3 regions of the Leisingera sp. ANG-DT genome follow, and region 2 is predicted to be linked to each of the others. Evidence: riboswitches for the same ligand, from Rfam matches in the RefSeq annotation. Region 2 holds a riboswitch; each other region holds the start of a gene.

Region 1 (7,505 bases), on a different contig from region 2:
AGGATTTTTGAAGCATGGCATTGAAAATCGAAATGCTGCGCGCCTTCTGCACTGTGGCCCAGACCGGCAACTTGTCCGAGGCCGCCAACCGGCTGGGCCGGACCCAATCCGCCGTTTCAATGACGCTGAAGCAGATGGAGGAGCATCTGGGCAAACGGCTGTTCGAGGGCGAGCGCAAAAACCAGCTATCGCCTTTGGGCGCGCAGGTTTTTGAACTGGCCCAGCAGCAGGTCCGGCGTTTCGACCAAACCGTGCAAAGCATCGAATTGGCGGCAGAAGCAGCCCACGGCCTGTTGCAGATCGTGTCGGTTCCATCGGTTGCGGCACTGGTTTTCCCGGCAGTGCTGGAGCACATGACGGCACGGCATCCGGGCCTCAAGGTGGAACTGCGCGACACCGACACCCAGGAGGTGCTGGATGCACTGGCGGAGGGAAAGGCCGATATCGGCATCGCCTCCGGCTATCATCCGCTGAATGGCGTCAGGGCCGTGCCTCTGTTCGAGGACCGCTTTGGCTTGGTCTGTTCCACCGATCATCCGCTGTACCAGCAGGAGGCTGCCCCTACCATTGCTGATGTGATCGGTGCATCCTTTGTCCGCAACGCCCTATGCAGCCTGATCCGTAACGAGCGCTTCGTTGAGGCCAGCAGTAATGCCGACGTGACGATCCACAACACCCATTCGCTGATCACCATGGTCCGGACCGGAAAATGGGTCACGGTTCTGCCACAGACAGTTGCCCGGTTCATGCCGGAGGCCACTGCCTTCCGCCCGATTGCCGACCTTCCCGACAAGCGGGAGGTTTACCTGTACCAGCGCGAACGGTCCCGCTTTTCCGCACTGACAGAGGAGTGCTGCGCCTTCATTCAGTCCTGCGACCTTTCCGGCGAGCTAAGCTGAAACATCCGGCATGGCTGGGCGCCAGTCCCCCTGATGTCTCAGGTCAATTGGAAGGACAGAAAGGGACCCGCGCCTTCGGCATCCTGGACCCAGCGTGCTTGGATGCCGAAAATCTCAGATACGGTTTCCGGAGCCAATGCCTGGCTGGGTGCGCCGCAGGCCACCAGGCGCCCGTGTGACAGCACCGCCACACGGTCGCAAGTCAGGGCCTGGTTCAGGTCATGCAGGGCCACCACGGTTGTCACCTGCAGGTTCCGGATGCAGTTCAGGATGGACAGCTGGTGGTGGATGTCCAGATGGTTTGTCGGCTCATCCAGCAGCAGAAGCCCCGGCCGTTGCGCAAGGGCGCGGGCAATGTGCAGCCGTTGCCGTTCGCCGCCGGACAAAGTGGCCCATTCGCGGCGCGCGAAGCCCTCCATTTCCACCGTATGCAGCGCCTTGTCCACCAGCTGGGTGTCGTCGCTGCTCCAGGGTTTCAGCGCCGACAGCCAGGGGGTGCGGCCCAGCTCGACGACGGACTGTGCGGTGATGCGCTCAGCCGTGTCGGCCTGCTGTTCGACAATGGCGATCCGCTGGGCGATCTCCCGGCGGGTCAGCCGGGCCAGCGGTTGGTCCTCCAGCAGCACTTCGCCATGCGAGGGTTTGGCCAGGCCCGACAGCAGCCGCATCAGGGTTGATTTGCCGGAGCCGTTCGGGCCCACCAGCGCCAGCGTCTCACCCGGCTGCACCGCCAGCGAGACGTCCTGCAGCAGAGTTTTGCCGCGCACTGAGAAAGACAGGTTGCGGGCTTCGATCCTCATCTCGCAGTCCTTTGCCCGCGCACCAGAATCACCGCAAAGGACGGCGCCCCGATCAGGGCGGTGACCACCCCGATGGGAAGCACCTGGCCGGGGATGATGATGCGGGAGACGATATCGGCGGCGATCAGGAACACGGCGCCAGTCAGCGCCGCTGCTGGCATCAGCCTGCGGTGGCCGGGGCCTACCAGGAACCGTGCCGCATGCGGGATCACCAGGCCGACAAAGCCGATGGAGCCGACGATCGACACCATCACCGCGGTCATCAGCGCGGTGGCGAAGATCAGAACCACCTGCACCCGCCGGACCGGGATGCCAAGCGAAGCGGCGGAATCGCTGCCAAAGGTGAAGGCGTCCAGAGCACGGGCATGAAAGCGGCAGATCATCCAGCCCGCCAGCGCCAGCGGCACCGCCAGCCACACATCCGGCCAGCGCACGCCGCTGAGGTTGCCCATCAGCCAGAACATGATGCCGCGGGCCTGATCCGCATTGGCGGACTTGGCGATAATGAAAGCGGTCAGCGCATTGAATAGCTGCGAGCCGGCAATGCCCGCCAGCACGATCTGCGCAGCTGCGGCGCGGTTGCCCCCTGCCCCGGCGGCCCGCGCCAGAATGGCGACAAAGCCAAACGCCAGCAGTGCGCCGTTAAAGGCACCAAAGGACAGTGACAGGGCGCCGCCGCCAAGACCTGCAATGGTGACCGCCACCGCCCCGGTCGAGGCACCGGCCGATATGCCCAGAATGTAAGGGTCCGCCAGCGCGTTGCGCAGCAAGGCCTGCAGCACTACACCCGCAACCGCCAGCGCCGCCCCGCAGGCTGCAGCCACCAGCGCCCGCGGCAGCCGGTAGCTCCAGATGATGCCCTGATCCACCGGGTCCACCGGCAGGCCCGCCCCGGCCAGCTTGTTGGCCAAAACGGACAAGACAAGGTCAGGCGCAAGCGAGGTTTCCCCGATCATTGCGCCTGCCAGAACCGCCGCGGCCAGCACCGGCAGGGCAAGGCAAGCGCCCCGGATGCCCTGCCAGGCCAGTACGGCGGCTGCACTCATGCGCCGTTGCCGATCGCGCTGAGTTCTTCCGCCAGGTCTTCCAGCGCCGGGATGGCACGGATAGTGGCATCCATCGCCTGGGCGTCCATCACCACGATGCGGTTGTTTTTAACCGCATCCATCTGGCTGGCGACCGGGTCATTGCGCAGGAACTCCAGCTTCTTCTCGTAGTCATCAGCGGCAAAGCGGCGGCGGTCCATACGGGCAATCACGATCACCGTCGGGTTGGCTTTCGCGATGGTCTCCCAGCCGACGGTCGGCCATTCCTCGTCGGTCTCAATGACGTTTTTCAGGCCCAGCTGCTGCATCATGTAGCCCGGTGCGCCCTTCTGGCCGGCCACGAACGGGTCGCTTTCCATCTCGGGCGAGGAGAACCAGAACACAGCGGAGGCGTCGTCCAGCGCAACCTCTTGCGCCTTGGCCACAGCCGCGGCCTCACGAGCCTTGTAGTCGGCGACCAGCTCAGCGCCTTTTTCTGCCTCGCCGAAGATCGCCGCCAATTCCTCAATGCCCTGATAGAGGCTGTCGGTGGTGAACATCTCGGTCCGGGTGCCGTCGCCGCCGGTGGTGTTGTCCTTGCCGACGCAGTCCGCGGGCATCACATAGGTCGGGATACCAAGATCATGAAACTGCTCGCGCTTGGCGACGATGCCTTCGGGGCCGATATGCCACTCATACTGGGCAGCCACCAGGCCCGGGCGCTTGGCCACAACGCTTTCAAAGCTTGGGTCATTGTCGGCCAGGCGCTCAACCTTGTCGTTCAGTGCGGCGTACTCGGGCAGAACATCGTTGAACCAGACCGAGGTGCCCAGCACCTTGCCACCCAGACCCAGCGCATAAAGTACCTCTGTTGCGGCTTGGCCAACGGTCACGGAGGACGCAACCGGTGCCTCGAAAGTGACGGTTTCACCGCAGTTTTGAATAGTCAGCGGAAAGTTTTCGCTGGCTGCTGCGGCCTGAGCTGCCGCAACGAAGGAAAGGCCCATGAGGCCGGAACGCAGAAACATGATCTTCGATCTCCATGTGTCAATGACCGGAGAACGGGTGAAGGGCATTGACCAGCAAGGCGGAGGGTTTCCCCTTCTTGCGGCGCCAGGAACGGGCGACGCATCTAGCCGGCAACCTCCCCGGACAACCCCGTCCGGTGTGTTTCGGTTTTCACCGGCAGGTCTCCTGACTGGCGGGTCACTGTCTGTCCCGTCTTCCCGGACCCTTCAGGCCCAGTGACACGATGGGACAGCACTCGCCGCCTACAGTTGCGGGGGCAGTTCCGTTTGGCGCCAGGCGGCACCGCGGATTCCCTCTTAGCCCTTACGGGACCGGTAAAGCGCGGGTAGCGCATCACTTCTCTTGCGGCAAGAAAAACTTCGTCGGTCAGCAGAATTCTTCGGGTCTAGTCATGCAACTCCACGCACCGTGCAGGCATCGACCCAGGACCCGCGGCAGTTAATTGCAGAATCCGAAGGCGCAGAGCGCTCTAGGCCGCCTTGAAGCAACGGTCCACCAATGCGTTCGTATCCAGGATCAAAATCGACTCGAACCTGCCGTCTGGCGTTTTGTGCTGCAGGCACCCGGATACATCCTCAGCAATGCTCTTGGAGGTATTCTGCTGGTCCAAGGGCTTCAGTTCAGCCACGCGGTTCTCCGTCGTGATGATTATTTCATCGACGGTGTCCACGAGGATTCCAAACTTCTGCGCGTCATGCTTGAAAATCAGCACTTTCTGATCGCGGCCGGACCCGGGCGGCAGCCCATACAGCACCCGTGGATTGAACAGGGTGATAAGCTCTCCCCGCAAATTCAGGATGCCTTCGACGAAGCTCAGTGAAAACGGCGGTTCGAGCAGGTCAATTGGGCGGTTGATCACCTCGCTGACTTCGGAGGTGTCGAGCGCGAACCGTTTTTCGAAAGTGAACTTGATAAATGTGCGCCTTGCCGCGCGGGCCTCCAGTTCAGCGGCCTCTTCTTCCGTTTTCTCGGGTGGAAAAATCTCCTGGCAGGCTTTGGCCGCAGCCACAAAACTTGGCTCCTGCAATAGCTTTGCCGGATCAAGCATCATGACAATCTGGTTGTTCTTATCCAGCAGACACCCGTTCACAAGATCACCGCGCGGCAGGGCCAGCTTGGCAAAGGGCAAAACTTCATCCTCGAAATAGGGCAGGATGCTGTCGATGGAAAAGACCATGAGCCCGACCGGCCCTTCTGCGGTGTCGATGATCAGCATTCTGCGCTCCTTGGGGATCGTGGCCCCAAGCACAAATTTTGCACTATCTCCCATGAATCCGCGGAAATCTATGACGGGCAGGATAACGCCGCGCAGATTTGCAGTGCCGATCACATTGCCGCCCACCAGCAGCGACTGTTCCAGCTTGGGAACGGATCTGACCTCCTTTACAAACCGCAGGTCGATGGCGCAGGTCGTGTGGCCGGTTTGAAATGAAACGCAGGCGAGCTTTTTGCCTCTGCTGAGTTTGACCGTTTCCTGTCCGGGGCCGTTGTCAGCCCGCGGCAGTTTTTCCAGGTTCAGCAGTTCGTGCGGGTCTAGGACCTGAACCAGCCTTTCGCCGTCATTGAATTTCAAAACCCCGTCGATAACAACATCCTTGATGCCGTCGCCATTGGGGCGAAAATCGACCCGCGCCACGCCTTTTCCGTTCAGGACTTCACCCGTTCTGTCGAAAAGAAGGCCAATGCAGTGTTCGCCATGTTCGACAATTGCAACCTTGCGCGATAGCGCGCGCTCAATAGCCGGAAACTCAAGCAGGCTGCGCAAATCAATCACCGGAACAATCATGCCCCTGAGGTTGAAAAGCCCCAGCATGTAGGACGGCGCAAGCGGCACAGGTGAAATCTCATCCGGTTCATTCACGATCTCCTGGAGCGCCGAGACGGAGATTGCAAACTCGCTGTCGTCGATCAGGAATGAACCGTATTTGTCCGGCTTCCCCCGTTTTGCCCGCACATTGTGCGGCTGGGCCGGTTCTTTCTGAGGAACACTGCTGTCCCCAACTCCAACCGCTGGGCAGCCTGCCAGATCGCTAGCCGAAGATTGCGCGCCAAGGATCAGCGGGTTTGAAGTCTCCGGTTTCATGATTGTCCCCCCAGGCGCGGAATCGCTTTGACTGTGAATTCGCCGCTGCTGCAATCGATGGTCACCTGCCGCCCCTGCATGCCGCCGACATCCTCGTGAATGTTGCGGACGCCGGCGTCCCGAAGCGACCGGTAGGCAGAGCGGGCGTTGATGCTGCCGACAAGACGCGCAGGATCCGTATCTTCCGGCATCGTCATGTTGGCACCGCCAACGACAATCGCCTGGAGTTTGCGCAGCTCCTTGCCCGACACCTCCATCAGGGACTGCAGCGATCTAACAGCCTGGTCCACATGCCTGCCGCATATTGCATCAGAGCTGTCCGGGGACTTGGCAAGCAGGCAATGTGCCAGCCCATAAATCCCCTTGGCCGGGTACAGCAGCCCCAGGCCGATGCAGGAGCCGAGGATCGCATTCAGCGACTGCCCGGCCCGGCCGGTTTTCACCTGGCCGATCTGCACGTGGATTTTCTGGATGTCATTTACGCACATGGGCTGCCTACCCTGGCGGAGGGCCGGTAGATGATCGGCGCCACTTGTTCAAAGCCGGTACGGAGATTGTTCAGCGTCTCGCTTTCTCCAATGAACAGGACGCCATCCGGCTTGATCAAGTCCCGCACATTCTGAAGGATCTTTTCCTGGTCTTCGCCAGTGAAATAGATCAGCACGTTGCGCAGGAACACCACGTCAAACGGACTGGTGCCGCCAAGCCTTTCCAGCAGGTTATGCAGCTTGAACTTCAGGCGGGCCCGGATCTGCGGCACAGCTTTGTAGCCTTCTGCATCGCTGCCCTTCATGTGGCTGGCAAACAGTGCAGGCTGGTCCCGGCGGAAGCGGGCAATCGCGCGGCCATTGTAAACACCGGTTTGCGCCACTTCCAAGACCCGGGAGGACACATCGGTGCCCAGCACGGAATAGTCGAAGCCCGGTTTCTGCAGCCGCTGCTGCTCCAGAATTGTGCCGATGGTATGAGCCTCCTCCCCCGTCGATGCCGCAGCCGACCAGGCCCGCATCCTGAGGTTCTCCCCCCGTGCCTGAAACTCCGGCAGGAAGACGTCCTGGAAATAATCCCAGACCCGCGGCGTGCGGTAAAAGTAAGTCTCGTTGGTGGTCACCCGGTTTGTCAGTTCCTGCATCTCCGCAGGATCGGCGGCGAGCCGGGAGATATAAGATGCGAAGCTCGGTTCTTCGACTTCGCGCAGCCGCCGCCGCAGGCGGCTGACCAGCATTGTCTTGCGGGTCTCGCCGATGGTTATTCCGGTACTCCTGTGAACGATGGTGCGGAGTTTTGCAAAGTCTCCATCGCTCATGGTGATGTCGGTGTCAGGTTTTCTCATGCCCTGTCCTTTCGCCGGTGCACTCAATCAGCAGCCGAGCCGGCCGACTTCTGTTTTCAGCTCCTGTGCTCCGGCGTTCAGCTCCTCTGTTGCAGCTGCGATGGAATCCGAGGCGATGACGGCCTCTTCGGACGCGTCCACAATGCTTTGGATAGCTTCGGAGACGTCCCGCGCTGCAGTCTGTTGCTCATTGGCGGCCACGGATATCTGGGCGATGGAATCCGTGGTGTCAGAGATTCCGGTCAGGATCTTGGTGAAGGCGGCACCGGCCTCCCGAGAGACCTCGCTGCCCTGGGTCACCCGTTTCACCGTTTCATTGATCAGCTTGCTGATTTC
Region 2 (7,505 bases):
GGCCGAAGCTCAGCAGGTACTTTGCTGCTTCCGTTTTGGTCTCGGTCGGGGTGCCGCCATTGAAGGACCGGTCAAAGTCAGTGCGTTCGATTGACAGGCGGTGTTTCAGGCGGCCGCCCAATGTGTCCAGTTCAGCATAGACTTGCGCCAGTTGCTCATCCCGGTCACTGAATTGCGTCGGATCATCCACGACATAGCTAGCCGCATCCGTTGCGGTGAAGGAGGTGCGGTCGCTGTCATAGCGTTCATCCGACGTGCGGAAGTTGAAGCCAAGTTTCAGCCGGTCGGTGACCAGGTAGTCGCCTTTCAATTGCAGTGTATTGCGGCGGATGCCGTCTTCTTCACCGCCATCGCCCGAGGTGTCATAGCCGTCGTCATTGTCATGGGCGAAGCTGAAGGCGATACCGCCGCGCTCGGTCCGCGACGAAACTCGGGCCGAGGCCCGGTAGCCGTCGGACCCCGCTTCCGCGCTGCCGCCGTATTCCGTGCCGATGCCGCCGGACTTGGTGATGATGTTGATCACACCGGCGGAGGCGTTGGAGCCGTAGAACACCGACTGCGGGCCGCGCAGGACTTCGATCCGCTCGATATTGGCAGTGTCCAGGCCGGACAGAATGTACTCGCTGTCACCGCCCGAGGCTTCGACGCCGTCGATCAGGATCAGCGTGTGATTGGCTTCGGCACCGCGGATGCGGACCTGGGTAAAACTGTCGCCGGAGCCGTTCACCATCAGGCCGGGGACCGAACGCAGCGCGTCCCGGACGGTGGTGATACCGCGATCTTCGATTTCTTCGCTGGTCAGGACTGAGACTGAGCGGCCGTATTTTTGGGCCTCGACCGGCGTGAAGCCGCCGGAGACGATGATCTCCCCCAGATCGGTGACTTCTTCATCCTGAGCGGTTGCGATTACAGGGGCGGCGGCCAGGGCGGCGGCCAGGGACAGGCTTGCCTTGCGCATATTCCATTCCTCCCGGCCCACGCAGCAAGCACAGGCCAAGCGGCTGCCCATACCTGGCAGCATGTTCATAATTTTGGTCTTTGGAAGGCAATGCCCCCGCAGACGGTGAAAACTGCCACCACTACGGAAGGTCCGTTATCTTCGGCGCGCCCCGCACCGCGATAGGGTGATCATCCTGGCAGGTCTCCTGACTTGCGGGTCGAGGCTTTGCTGCGCCTTCCCGCCCCTTGGGGCAGTGGCATACCGCAGCATTGCTCTCCGCTCACAGTTGCGGGGGCAGTCACGGATTCGGCGCCTGTTGGCTACACCTCACCGTGTTCCCTTTTAACCGGGTGGTCTCCCAGCCGGACCAGAATGGTCGGGACTTAGGCAAACTGAACTTATTCTGTCAAGCGGGAGAATTCGCAACCTGAGTAGAAATGGCCTTGGGCTGGCATCCATATCGCCGAATTTGCCTTTCCAATTTTTCAAGTGACGATGATTGATTACGCATACAAAAAACTTCGAAAGGCAGCGGTGTTTCCCCGTTCCTCTGATAGGAACATGCCTGCCTATTGATCCCTGCAGCACTGCAGGAGAAAAACCATCGGCACCGGACGGCCAAGTGAACAGAACATGATTCTCTTGACTCAGAAATTCCGGTTTGCCATTCAGCCAAGGTGACCGGTTCCGCGAGTGTTTCAATGCGCAGCGGAAGAAATAGGGAACACGGTGCGGCGTACCCAAAAGGGACCAAATCCGTGACTGCCCCCGCAACTGTGAGCGGTGAGTGACGCTGAATACGCCACTGGGAACATCCCCGGGAAGGCCAGCCGAGCCAGGACCCGCGAGTCAGGAGACCTGCCGGACACGGGGACTGAGGCTCCGCTTGCGGGGTTACTGCCCTTTTCCACCGGACGCCGGGGTGCGCGTCTGGCGCGTGTGCCGTTCAGGCGTTTCCGTGCCGCTACTCCCCGTTGTTCATTCCTGATTGCAGGTGCGCCTGTATCGTCGAATGAGGACGAAATGAAACTGAACTACCTGGCCGCTGCTCTGGCCGTTTCCCTGCCGGTTACCGCTTCGGCGCATTTCCAGCTGAACTACACTGAACAAGCGCTGATCGAAAAGCCCGGCGACGTGCCGATGGGCCTGGTGTTCTGGCACCCGATGGCCAACGGCCATGCGATGGACATGGGCAAGCCGGAAGAGTTTTTCATGATCCACAAAGGTGAAAAGACCGACCTGTCGGACCGCCTGGAACCCGCCACCTTCAAAGGGGCTGAAAACGAAGCTTCGGCTTACAAGGCCTCGGTCCCGGTCAAGCGGTCCGGCGACTATGTCGTGGTGACGGTCCCTTCGCCTTACTACGAGGAAAGTGAAGACATCTATATCCAGCAGATCTCCAAGGTCGTGCTGAACCGCAACACGCTGCCCACAGACTGGGACCAGCCGGCTGGCCTGGCGACCGAGATCCTGCCGCTGAACAAGCCCTATAACGTCATCGTAGGCTCCACCTTTTCCGGTCAGGTTCTGGCGGACGGCAAGCCGGTTCCGGGTGCCGAGATCGAAGTCGAGTTCATGGCGTCGGAGCCGGATCTGGAAAAATTCTCAACCACTGATCCCACCGTGGGTGAGATGCCGGGCGGCGCAATTGTTGCCATCGCCGACCAGAACGGCGTTTTTTCCTTTGGCATTCCGAAAGCAGGCTACTGGGGCTTTGCGGCACTCGGGTCCGGTCCGGCGACCGAGCACGACGGCAAGGAACTCAGCCAGGATGCTGTTCTGTGGATCCACGCAGAAGAGCTGAAGTGAAAGTAGACCGATGCATATCGTAGACGGCGCACTGTCGAACCCGGTTGTGATCGGCGGCGCGGTTGCCGCCGTCGGCGGTATTGCCATGGGTCTGCGCAACCTGCCGCTGGAGCGGATTCCCGCGGCGGGTGTTCTGTCGGCCAGTTTCTTTGTGGCCTCCCTGATCCATGTCCCGATCGGGCCCAGTTCGGTTCACCTGATCCTAAATGGCCTTGCCGGGCTGGTGCTGGGCTGGGCCGCGTTCCCGGCTTTGTTTGTCGGGCTTCTCCTGCAGGCGGTCTTCTTCGGCTTCGGCGGGCTGACCGTGTTGGGCGTGAACGCCGTGAATATTGCCCTGCCCGCTGTTCTGGTCGGCCTGATGTTCCGGCCGCTGGTGGCGCGCGGCTCGCCGCTGCAGGGGGCTATCTGGGGCGGCATTGGCGGCGGTGCAGCAATTGCCTTCACAACCCTCGCAGTCGCAGTATCGCTGATGCTGTCCGGTGATGAGTTCATCCTTGCCGCCAAGCTTGTGTTCTTTTCCCATATCCCAGTGATGCTGATCGAGGCGCTGTTGTCCGGCGCCGCCATTTTCCTGGCCCGGCGGGTGAAGCCCGAACTGTTTGTTGACACGAAAGGAAGCCTGGCATGATCCGCTCCTGCGTGCTGATCCTTGCCCTGCTGGCACCGCTGCCGGCATTGGCGCACAATGTGATTTCCTCGGTGTTTCCATCTGGATCGGACATTGAGGGCGAGGTCGGCTTTTCCAATGGTGATATGGCTGCGGACTTGCTGATCGAGGTCTTTGACGAGGCTGGCGGCAAACTGGGTGAAACCAGGACCGACGCTGACGGCTTCTTCCTGTTCACCCCGTCAGAACCGGTGACGCATATCTTCCGCGGCGACCTTGGTGCCGGCCATGTTGCCGAAGTGATCATGGACGCCGCAGAGGTCGCACAGATCATGGGCCAAAGCCCAAGCATGGCAGCGCTTGCGGCGACTAGCACCGCAGACGTCACTTCGGCCTCCAGGTCTGCCGGTTTGTCCGATCAGGCCCGCGCTGAGCTTGCCACCATGATGCGCAATGAATTGCGCCCGCTTCGGCAGGAGCTTACCGCGTTTAAGAACAAGTCCGATTTTCAGTCTGTTCTTGGCGGCATCGGCTACATCTTTGGTCTTTTTGGTCTGGGCTTTTACATCGCTGCGCGGCGCAGAATCGGTGGCAAAGCATGACCTATGTCCTGACAGGCGCCGAAAGGCCGCTCAGTGGCATCGGTGCCTTCCGCGCCAAGGTCACCGCGCTTGACCCGCGGATGCGCATCGTAATGACCGCGGTCTATGCCGTTGTGGTGGTCTCCATTAGCAACCTTTGGGTGCTGTCAGCTGCGCTTGGCCTGTCGATGTGGCTACTGGCTTTCTCCGGGCTGCCGCCCCGGAAGACGCTGAAGCGGATGGCGATGATGGACAGTTTCATCATCTTCATGCTGGTGCTGCTGCCGTTCACTGTTCCGGGCACCCCAGTCCTTTCTGTTTGGGGGCTGGAGGCGAGCTGGGAAGGCCTGCGGCGCGCGGCCGAGATTGCCCTGACCGCAAACGCCGTCATCCTGGCGGTCATGACGCTGGTCGGGTCCATGGAGCCCGTGACGATGGGACATGCTCTCTTTGCCCTCAAGACGCCGGAGCGGCTGGTGCATCTGATGATGTTCACTATCCGCTACATCGATGTCCTGCGCGAGGAATACCAGCGCCTGAGCACCTCGATGAAGCTGCGCGGCTTCCGCCCCGGCACCAACTGGCACACCTACCGCAGCTACGGCTATCTGGTGGGGATGATGCTGGTGCGCGCCATTGAACGGTCGGAACGCATTCTGGCGGCGATGAAATGCCGGGGCTTCTCCGGCCGTATCATCCTCCTGGAAGACTTCCGCCTGCGCAGGGCGGACCTGTTGTTTGCCGCGGCACTTACCGCCGCCCTTGCCGCCCTGATCTGGGCAGAGGCCTTTTATGCCGCTTCTTGATCTGAATGATATTCATTTTGCCTACCCTGGGCTTGATCCGGTGCTGGAAGGCGCCTCGATGAAGCTCAATGCGGGAGAACGGCTGTCGATTGTCGGACCAAATGGAGCAGGGAAATCCACGCTCCTAAAAATCATCATGGGATTGATTGCACCCGATAGCGGTTCTGTCACAGCATTCGGAAAACCTTGCAACAGCGAACCGGACTTTCACGAAGTGCGCCGCCGTGTGGGGTTCGTTTTCCAGGACGCCGATGACCAGCTGTTCTGCCCGACTGTGGCCGAAGATGTCGCCTTCGGCCCGCTGAACCTAGGCAAGTCCAAGCAGGAAGCCCTGGCGGTGGTTGATGCAATACTGTCACGCCTGCGGCTGATGCACCTGCGTGACCGGGTCACCCACAAGCTGTCGGGCGGTGAGAAACGGCTGGTGACGCTGGCCACGGTTCTGGCAATGGAACCGGAAGTGCTCATACTCGATGAGCCGACCAACGCGCTGGATCCAGAAAATTATGCACGGCTGGCTGAGATTCTGAAAGAGCTTGACCAGGCGGTTCTGCTGGTCAGCCATGATCCTGAGTTCCGTGAACAGATTGCTCCAACAGGGTATCACCTGATGGAGCGGACACTTACAAGGGTATAGCGGTTTTTTGGCTGAACAGGGCTTTAGCACACACGCTTCCTGCTAAAAAACCGCCGCTCCTGGTTAGCCATGCTGCGAATGCGGCCAATATCCGCAAAGTCCGGTCCCTGATCCGTCTCTGATCAACCTATGCTGCAACGCCGATCAATGGCCGCGTTGAACGCCGCGGGGCAGCGCGCAATTTTCTGCATCTGCGATATCCAGTGTGCAGCAAGCGCGCGCAGCGAGAAATGCCAATGAGCAAGTTGGGCTCACAGTCAAATTTCGCCGTCTGCCACACGAACATCTGCTGCCGATACGGGAACGTCTGGTCACCGTTCCAGGTCGCACGATTTCAAGGACTTGGCCGTAACTCTGGGTGGCCGCTTCTGTTGCCTCAGAGCCATCGGATTCGCCGCGTGAGCAGTCAGCAAAAGAGAGCCCCTTTGCGGTCAAAAGTTGGCTCGCCGCCTGCGCCATTTTCATACTTCGTGATCAGCAAAAAGCCGTCGTTTATGGTATTTCCAATGAAAGACTATGTTGTGAGGCAACTAGCCTACATTTGTTTGCTTGGCTCCCGTCCAGGTGATCTTCCTTTTGCACGGTCTTTGAATGTAATCGCCCACATCGCGGCCAGGATCATCAGCGTCGAAAGGTAGAAAGCACCGTCTGGGACAAGCCGGAACAGCATGAAATCCGCTAAAACGGCAAAAATCAGCGACAGATACTCGAATGGTGCGAGTTTTGAGATTTCGCTGTGCTGCAGAGCAAGGGTCATCATGATATGGGCAATGCCACCTGCAATTCCTGCACCGCAGAGGTAGACCAGCTGCAGAAAGTCAGGCTGGACCCAGCCCCAAAACACAGAAACTCCCCCAGCCACTGCACAGGTCAGTGCAAAGTAGAAGGCTATGGCTCCGGCGTTTTCCGTTTGAGCAAGGCTGCGGATCTGAATTTTGGCACCGGCCGTGAAGATCGCCATGGCGAAGGCCAGGCCTGCTCCGATCAAATAGGGTTGATCCGGTGTCGCAGCAGTCAAGCCAGGCAGCACTAGAACGAGCATTCCCAGGAACCCCAGGACAACGGCAAACCAGCGCATCCCGTTCACTTGTTCACCCAATAAGAATCGCGCCAGAACCACTGCCAGGACCGGGGCCAGATAGCCTATGATCGACGCATGGGCGAGCGGCAGGTATTTTAGCGAAGCAAATGAGGCGAACAGCGCAGTGCAGCCCAGTAGGCAGCGGGCAATATGGGACAGGGGTCGTTTAGTCCGCAAACCGCTAGGAAAGTCCCGTGTCCACATCAGGAACAGAACCAGTGGTATCAGGGCGACGGCGCTTCGAAAAAACACCACCTGGCCTAACGGGACCTCGTCGGCAAGCAGCTTCACAAACACGACCATGACTGTGAAAAACAAGGTTGCGCCGATGCGCAGTGCGATACCTGTGGCTTCCATTGTTTTGCCTCTTGGTGGGTTATCTGGTCTGTGCCAGTACGTCTCGGAGACTGTCTCCAGCCAGATTGATTGCCAGCACGGAAACCAGCACGGCCAGACCCGGAAAAATCATAATGTGAGGAGCGGTCTGCATATAGGGTTTGCCATCCAGCAGCATGGCCCCCCATTCGGCGGTGGGCGGCTGCACTCCGAACCCCAGAAAGCTGAGCCCAGACACTGCAAGGATCGTGCGTGACCAGCTGCTGGTCCAAAGAACCAGCAGTGATGGCAGCACATTCGGCAGAATGTGGCGCCACAGGATCAGCCAGTCAGCCAGGCCGTTCAGGCGGGCCTGAATAACAAAATCCCGTTCTCCGATGGTCAACCCCAGACTGCGGGCAAGCCGCGCGAATTTCATCCAACTGACCAGAGACAGGGCAACCACTAGGTTGACAGTGCTGGGGCCGAACAGCCCGGCAAAGGCAACCGCTGCGATAAGCTCCGGAAAGGCAAAGAAACTGTCTGTCACTCGCATCAGCAGGGCGTCGGGGAAGGAACCGGAACGGGCAGCCAGCAGCCCGACGAGCGTCCCTGCGATCAGCCCCGCCAATGACACCACAAGCGCCAGCCCCAGAGACCAGAACGCACCATAAAGCAGCCGGGTGCCAATATCGCGGCCCAGATGGTCTGTGCCGAACCAGTGTGCAG
Region 3 (7,505 bases), on a different contig from region 2:
GTTCTCCTCCGGCGGCATTGGCCCGCATGACATGGCTTTGCGCCGCGATGCGCCCGGGCTGGTGGTGGCAAACGGTGGCATCGAGACCCACCCCGACAGCGGCCGCGCCAAGCTGAACCTGCCTGACATGCGCCCCAACCTCAGCTACCTGAGCCTGGACGGCGTGCTGCAGGAACAGATGGAACTGCCGCCAGAGCTGCGTCTCAATTCGATCCGCCACCTGGCGGTGCGGGCGGACGGCACCATTGGTTTCGCCATGCAATGGCAGGGTGATCTGGGCGAACAAGTCCCCACCGCCGGCCTGCACACCCCCGGAGGCGTGCCGCGTTTGCTGGCGGAGGACGACGCGCGGGTGCTGAACATGCGGGGCTACGGCGGCTCCATCGCCTTCTGCGCCGACGGCAGCCGGATCGGCGTCACCTCACCGCGCGGCGGGGTGCTGCAAGTGATGAACACAGTGAGCGGCGCGCTGCTGGCAGTGCACAAGATGGCAGATGTCTGCGGTCTGGCCGCCTCCGCCGAAGGCTTTACGGCCAGCACCGGCACTGGCCAGTTCTATGCGGTTTCGGATAGCGGCCGGGATGAGGTGCACCACGCGGAATTGGCCTGGGACAACCACCTGATCCCGCTGATCTGAAGCAAAGTTTCCCGGTGCTTCACAGGCGCGCCCGCCACGGCGCGCCTTTTCGTTTTCAAATCCTCCGAAAGTAATACGAAAACGGATGATGACTCTTCGCGCGTGATACGCTACAGAATCGCAGCGAAAGGAAAGCAAATGGATGCCGCAAGCCGTCAGAACGAAATCATCTCTCTGCTGAACCGTCAGGACCGGGTCGAGGTTGAGGATCTCTCGCAACGCTTTGGCGTGTCCTTGCAGACCGTGCGCGCCGATCTGCGCGACCTGTCGGCGCGCGGCGCGCTGTCCCGCGTGCACGGCGGTGCCGTCCGCGTCAGCTCCGCCGCCAGCCAAGGGTACGAGGACCGGCGCAAGCTGAACGCCGGCAACAAGCTGGCGATGGCCGCCCTGGCGGCAGAGCTGATCCCCGACAACTGCTCGCTTTCGCTCAACATCGGCACCTCCACCGAACAGGTGGCCCGCGCCCTGTCCGGCCACAGCGGCCTGACGGTCATGTCCAACAATATAAACATTATCAACATGATGATGGGTGGTCAGGCCAAAGAGCTGATCCTGGCCGGCGGCACCGTGCGGCAAAGTGACGGTGCCATCGTGGGCCAAGATGCTGTGGACTTTTTCTCCCGCTACAAGGTGGATTTCGCGGTTATTGGCGCCTCAGCTTTGGATGCCGACGGCGCGGTGATGGATCACGATGCCCGCGAGGTATCTGTCGCCCGCGCAATCCTGAAAAACGCACGGCAGAAGGTGCTGGTCTGCGACGGCAGCAAGTTCGCCCGCTCCGCCCCGGTGCGGATCTGCGACCTCTCCGATCTCGACGTGGTGATCACCGACCGCCCGGTTCCCGCAGAATTTACCGAGGCCGCGCAGGCCGCCGGCACCCGCATCCTGACCGCAGGACAAAACGAAAGCAGCGAAAATGACTGACACGCCTGTAACAGACCTTTTCATCATCGGCGGCGGCATCAACGGCTGCGGCATCGCCCGCGACGCCGCCGGACGCGGCTTGTCGGTGACGCTGGCAGAGATGAACGACCTGGCCTCGGCCACCTCCTCTGCCTCAACCAAGCTGTTCCACGGCGGCTTGCGCTATCTCGAATATTTTGAGTTCCGCCTGGTGCGCGAAGCGCTGATTGAGCGCGAGGTGCTGCTGAATGCGATGCCGCATATCTCCTGGCCGATGCGGTTCGTGCTGCCGTTCCACAAGGACATGCGGTTCGACAGCGAGACGCCGACGTCCAAGCTGCTCACCACTTTCATGCCCTGGATGAAGGGCCGCCGCCCGGCCTGGCTGATCCGGCTGGGGCTGTTCCTCTACGACTCGCTTGGCAAGCGCGGCATCCTGCCCGGCACCGCGAAGCTGGATCTGGAGGCCGACCCGGCGGGCAGACCGCTCAGGGACAAGTTCAAGACCGCCTTTGAATATTCCGACTGCTGGATCGAGGACGCCCGCCTGGTCGTCCTGAACGCCCGCGACGCCCAGGCCCGCGGCGCCGAGATCCTGACCCGGACCAAGGTGCTGGCCGCTGAACGCCATGCGGACCACTGGGTGATCACCCTGCAGGATCAGGCCAGCGGCGAAACCCATCAGCGCCGCGCGAAAATGCTGATTAACGCGGGCGGGCCCTGGGTCGCCGATGTGCTGCATCAGAAGCTGGGCCAGAACAGCCGCGAGAACATCCGCCTGGTGCGCGGCAGCCATATCGTGGTGCCGAAACTGTTTGACCACGGGCGCTGCTACTTCTTCCAGGGAACCGACGGGCGGATCATCTTTGCCATTCCCTATGAGGAAGACTTCACCCTCATCGGCACAACGGACAGCGACCACTCCGATCCGGACACCGCGCCGGAATGCACCGCAGAGGAGCAGGACTACCTGATTGATTTTGCATCAGGATATTTCAATCAGCCGCTCAAGCGCGAGGATATTGTCTGGACCTATTCCGGCGTGCGCCCGCTTTATGACGACGGCGCCAGCTCTGCCACCGCGGCGACCCGCGAATATGTGCTGACACTGGATCAGGCACAGGCGCCCCTCTTGAATGTCTTCGGCGGCAAAATCACTACCTACCGCAAACTGGCGGAGGCGGCGCTAGCCAAGATCGGCAAAGTGTTCCCGCAACTGCCCGCGGACTGGACCGCAGGCGTGGCCCTGCCCGGCGGCGATTTTGCGGTGGCGGATGCGGAAAAGCTGCGCGGCAAACTGGCGGTGGATTACCCGTTCCTGACGCCCTATTGGACCCGCCGCCTGATCCGCGCCTATGGCACCGAGGCCTGGGCGGTTCTGGGCGAGGCCAAATCCGCGGCTGATATGGGGCAGGACTTCGGGGCGACGATCACCGCGCGGGAACTGGACTGGGCAATTGCCCGCGAATGGGTACGGACCGGAGACGACTACCTGTGGCGGCGCACCAAGCTGGGACTGCGGCTGGATGAAGCCCAGCGCGCCGCGGTGGATGCCTATATTCAAGGCAAGGCACAAACGCTCGCAGCATAACGCGAAGGGCAGCGCCCGTCCCGTCCCACTGGGGCGGGACGGGCGCTGCCCGGCCTTCGGCCAGGCGAAAGACCTTTGTGAGCTTCTTAAAACTCCACGCCCTTTTGCGCTTTCACGCCGGCGCGGAACGGGTGTTTGATCTGGCCCATCTCGGTCACCAGATCGGCGATCTCGATCAGCTCCTCCTTGGCGTTCCTGCCGGTCAGCACCACATGGGTCATCGGCGGCTTCTGCTCGACCAGGAACTCCAGCACCTCCTCCAGATCCAGGTACTCATAGCGCAGCGCGATGTTGATCTCATCCAGCAGCACCATGGTAATGCGCTCGTCCAGGATCATCTCCTTGGCCTTCTCCCAGCCCTTCTGCGCGGCGGCAATGTCGCGCGCCTTGTCCTGGGTTTCCCAGGTAAAGCCCTCGCCCATCGCATAGAACTGGCAGAGATCGCTGAAGTTCTCCTCGATCAGGGTCCGCTCGCCGGTCTGCCAGGCCCCCTTGATGAACTGCACCACGGCGGACGGCATCCCATGCGCAATGCAGCGCATGATCATGCCGAAGCCCGAGGAAGATTTGCCCTTGCCCGGCCCGGTGTGAACGATGATCAGGCCCTTCTCGCCCTCCTTGGTCTTCATCATCCGGTCGCGCGCCGCCTTCTTCTTGGCCATTTTGGACGCGTGACGGGCGGCTTCTTCTTCTGAAATGCCGGTTTCGGACTTTTCGCTCATGGGGGCTCTCCAGCTGTTTGACCCCATGTCTTGACAAAGAAGCCCGCCATAGCGCAAGGGGGTTCAGCTGGTTCCTGTGAAAACAGGCGAAGAGGGAATGTGAAGGCTCGCAAGAGCTCAAGCACAGCCGCCCCCGCGACCGTGACCGGATGAGGCCGCCATGCCACTGGGAATACGTCCCGGGAAGGCAGGATGGCCGGCAAGGCCTGAGCGCCTTGGCATCCGCAAGCCGGGAGACCTGCCAGCGAGAGAGAGATCAACGGGCAGACGGGGTGTTCTGCGACCGGGTGAGGGACTGGCACGACACAGTTCCTTTCTGGCCATCCCGCACGCCCTGCCGCGACAGGAGACGCGCTGATGGCTGACGATATGGCAGGCAAGACTGCCAGCACCCAGGGACCGGTCACGCTGACCGTTTGCCTCACCTGCCGCCGCGAGGGCGCCGACCCGGAGGCCGCCCGCCCCGGCGCCATCCTTCACACAGCCCTGGAAGAAGCCGGAATGCCCGAAGGCGTTCGCCTGCGCGGCGTCGAATGCCTGTCCTCCTGCAAGCGCGGCTGCGCCGTGGCCTTGGTCGGCGGCGAAGAACGCTGGACCTATGTCTACGGCGACCTCGACCCGGACCAGCATGTCCCTGAAATTCTGGAAGGCGCCGCGGCTTACGCCGCTACCGCCGACGGCGTCGTGCCCTGGCGCGAGCGCCCGCAGACCTTCCGCAAGCAATCTGTTGCCCGCATCCCGCCGGCCAAGTTCTTCTCCGAGGAGTAATCATGAGCGACCTCAACAAGATCCCCGTCACCGTCATCACCGGCTTCCTCGGTGCGGGCAAGACCACGCTGATCCGCCACCTGATGCAGAACCCGCAGGGCAAGCGCCTGGCGGTTGTGGTCAATGAATTCGGCACCGCCGGTGTGGACGGCGACATCCTGAAATCCTGCGCCGATGAAAATTGCCCGGCGGAGAACATCATGGAGCTGGCCAACGGCTGCATCTGCTGCACCGTGGCGGATGACTTCATCCCCACCATCGAACAACTGATGGACCTGCCGGAAAAGCCCGATCACATCGTGATCGAGACCTCCGGTCTGGCGCTGCCCAAGCCGCTGCTCAAGGCCTTCGACTGGCCCGCCATCCGCTCCCGTATCACCGTGGACGGCGTGATTGCGCTGGCCGATGCCGAGGCCGTTGCAAAGGGCCAGTTCGCCCCTGACCTGGACGCCGTGCAGGCCCAGCGCGAGGCGGACGACAGCATCGACCACGAAACCCCGCTGTCTGAGGTGTTCGAGGACCAGATCTCCTGCGCCGACATCGTGCTTCTGTCCAAGGCCGACCTGGCCGGCGACGCAGGCGTCGAGAAGGCCCGCGCGGTGATCGAGGCCGAAGCGCCGCGCAAGCTGCCGATCCTGCCGATGAGCGAAGGCGTCATCGACCCGCGCATCATCCTGGGCCTGAATGCCGCTGCCGAGGACGATCTGGAGGCCCGCCCCAGCCACCACGACGGCCACCACGACCACGAGCATGACGATTTTGAAAGCATCGTTGTCGAAATGGGCGAAGTCTCCGACCCGGAAGCGCTGCAGAATGCCATCGTGAAACTCGCCCGCGAGCGCAATATCCTGCGCGTCAAAGGCTATGTCGCGGTGGAGGGGAAACCGATGCGGATGCTGGTTCAGGCCGTGGGCGAGCGCCTGCGCGCCCAGTATGACCAGCCCTGGGGCGCGCAGCCGCGCAAGACCGCCCTGGTGGTCATCGCCGAGCATGACGACATCGACGAACAGGCCATCCGCGCCGAGCTGGGAGCCTGAAGCCAATGGTAGCGAAGCGTCAATTTTTTGACGGCACCGCCTGGCCGAAGGCCGGGCAGCGCCCGTCCCGCCCCCGTCAAACCGAAGGTTTGCCTTCGGCAAAACGGGGCGGGCGCTTCGCTTCCTTCCCCGCCGGGCCGGGCGCTGCCCTCCCCGTTTCCATACGCCCCTTCAGGCAAGGAGCCTGACCCATGCACGTCGTCTTCCGCGAAAGCCACGGCCTTGACGAGACCGACACCCCGCAGGACCTCGGGCAGACGCCCGCGGACCTTGTGGTGCTGTCCTTCTCCGACAGCGACCTCGGCGCCTTTGCGGCGGGCTGGCACCGTGCGGACGGCAAGCTGCCCAGCTTGCGCCTCGCCAACCTTGTGGCGCTCAAGCACCCGCTGTCGGTCGACGTTTACGCGGAACAGACACTGGAGGGCGCCAAGGGCGTCCTTGTCCGCCTGATTGGCGGCGAAAGCTACTGGTCCTACGGTCTCGCCACCCTGCAGGACCTTGCCCGGCGCAAGGGCTTCGCGCTGGCCATCCTGCCAGCAGACGGCCGCGAGGATGCGCGGCTGGATGAGCTGTCCACCCTGCCAGTCTCCACCCTGCGCCGCCTGCAATCCCTGTGCGACGCCGGCGGCGCCGTCGCTGCTCAGGCGGCGCTGGCGCAGCTGTCGCTGGCGGCCGGTCTCTACGCAGGCCCGGTTCTGGGCCTCAAGACCACACCCGAACACGGCTTCTACGACCCAGCTAAAGGCGTGCTTGCGGACCTGCCGCCGCAGGACAAACCGCTGGTGCTGGTGAGCTTCTACCGCTCCTACCTCACCGCTGCCGACACCGCCCCGGTGGATGCGCTGATCGCGGAACTGCGCGCCCGCGGCTATGCCGCCTATGGCGCCTTTGCCGCCAGCCTCAAGGCGCCCACTGCCGCGGACTGGCTGCGCGAAAAACTGCCCTCGCTGAGCCCGGCAGCCATCATCAACGCCACTGCGTTTTCCGCCCAAGGCACCGACGGCAGCGCCTCGCCGCTCTCCGCCACCGGCTGCCCGGTGTTCCAGGTCGCCCTCTCCACCGCCCGCCGCAAAGACTGGGCCGAGGCCGACCGCGGCCTCTCGCCCGCAGACCTTGCCATGCACGTGGTCCTGCCGGAAGTTGACGGCCGCATCTTTGCAGGCGTCGTCAGCTTCAAATCCCCGGGCAAGAAAGACCCGGACCTGCAGTATTCCCGCTTTGCCCACCGGGCTGATGCAGACCGCATCAAATCTGCCGTGGACCGCGTGGAAGGCTGGCTGCGCCTCGCCAAACTGCCGAATGCGGACAAGCGCCTGGCTCTGATCCTCTCCACCTACCCGGGCCGCGACCACAACCTCGCCCACGCCGTCGGCCTCGACGCGCTGGCCTCCTGCGACGAGATCCTGCACGAACTGGCGGCCCAGGGCTACGCCGTCAAGGCGCAGGAAAACACCGGTCTGCGGCTGATGGAGGAAACACTCAGCGTCCCGCTGAAGGACTACCGCCAGGCCCTCTCCACGCTGCCGCAAGACCTGCAAAACACCCTGACTGAGGCTTGGGGCAGCCCGGAAGAAGACGCAGACTGCCGCGACGGCGCCTTTCACTTCAAGGCCTTGCGGGCAGGTAACGCCCTGATCGCCCTGCAGCCCGAACGCGGCGAAGTGAAAACTCGCGTCGATGATTACCACGACCTCGACCGCACCCCGCGCCATGCCTATGTCGCCTTTTACCTGTGGCTGCGCGACCAAACCGACGCCCTCGTGCACATCGGCGCCCACGGCACCCTGGAATGGCTGCCGGGCAAGGCAGTCGCCCTCTCCGGCGCCTGCTGGCCCGAGGTGCTGACC

The links. A riboswitch is a leader RNA that binds a small molecule or an ion and turns the genes downstream of it on or off. The one in region 2 is predicted to bind cobalamin.
Positions count from the first base shown of each region.
Region 1: linked by a shared signal. The riboswitch ahead of RA21_RS15615 (ABC transporter substrate-binding protein) and the one ahead of RA21_RS16750 (DUF4198 domain-containing protein) in region 2 are both predicted to bind cobalamin.
Region 3: linked by a shared signal. The riboswitch ahead of RA21_RS14440 (DUF1636 family protein) and the one ahead of RA21_RS16750 (DUF4198 domain-containing protein) in region 2 are both predicted to bind cobalamin.

Region 1 is NZ_JWLE01000020.1:86,782-94,286, forward strand. It holds gene RA21_RS15600 (LysR family transcriptional regulator) at 15-899, shown strand; gene RA21_RS15605 (ABC transporter ATP-binding protein) at 938-1,699, opposite strand; gene RA21_RS15610 (FecCD family ABC transporter permease) at 1,696-2,745, opposite strand; gene RA21_RS15615 (ABC transporter substrate-binding protein) at 2,742-3,752, opposite strand; cobalamin riboswitch at 3,892-4,084, opposite strand; gene RA21_RS15620 (chemotaxis protein CheW) at 4,223-5,836, opposite strand; gene RA21_RS15625 (chemotaxis protein CheD) at 5,833-6,324, opposite strand; gene RA21_RS15630 (CheR family methyltransferase) at 6,315-7,169, opposite strand; gene RA21_RS15635 (methyl-accepting chemotaxis protein) at 7,197-7,505, opposite strand, start outside.
Region 2 is NZ_JWLE01000022.1:36,433-43,937, reverse strand. It holds gene RA21_RS16755 (TonB-dependent receptor plug domain-containing protein) at 1-958, opposite strand, end outside; cobalamin riboswitch at 1,119-1,327, opposite strand; cobalamin riboswitch at 1,606-1,820, shown strand; gene RA21_RS16750 (DUF4198 domain-containing protein) at 1,964-2,749, shown strand; gene cbiM (cobalt transporter CbiM) at 2,760-3,377, shown strand; gene RA21_RS16740 (cobalt ABC transporter permease) at 3,374-3,958, shown strand; gene cbiQ (cobalt ECF transporter T component CbiQ) at 3,955-4,743, shown strand; gene RA21_RS16730 (energy-coupling factor ABC transporter ATP-binding protein) at 4,730-5,380, shown strand; gene RA21_RS16725 (DMT family transporter) at 5,916-6,818, opposite strand; gene RA21_RS16720 (ABC transporter permease) at 6,838-7,505, opposite strand, start outside.
Region 3 is NZ_JWLE01000013.1:141,745-149,249, forward strand. It holds gene RA21_RS14420 (DUF1513 domain-containing protein) at 1-637, shown strand, start outside; gene RA21_RS14425 (DeoR/GlpR family DNA-binding transcription regulator) at 776-1,561, shown strand; gene glpD (glycerol-3-phosphate dehydrogenase) at 1,554-3,131, shown strand; gene cobO (cob(I)yrinic acid a,c-diamide adenosyltransferase) at 3,218-3,853, opposite strand; cobalamin riboswitch at 3,905-4,113, shown strand; gene RA21_RS14440 (DUF1636 family protein) at 4,211-4,621, shown strand; gene cobW (cobalamin biosynthesis protein CobW) at 4,624-5,658, shown strand; partial or broken gene RA21_RS14450 (cobaltochelatase subunit CobN) at 5,850-7,505, shown strand, end outside.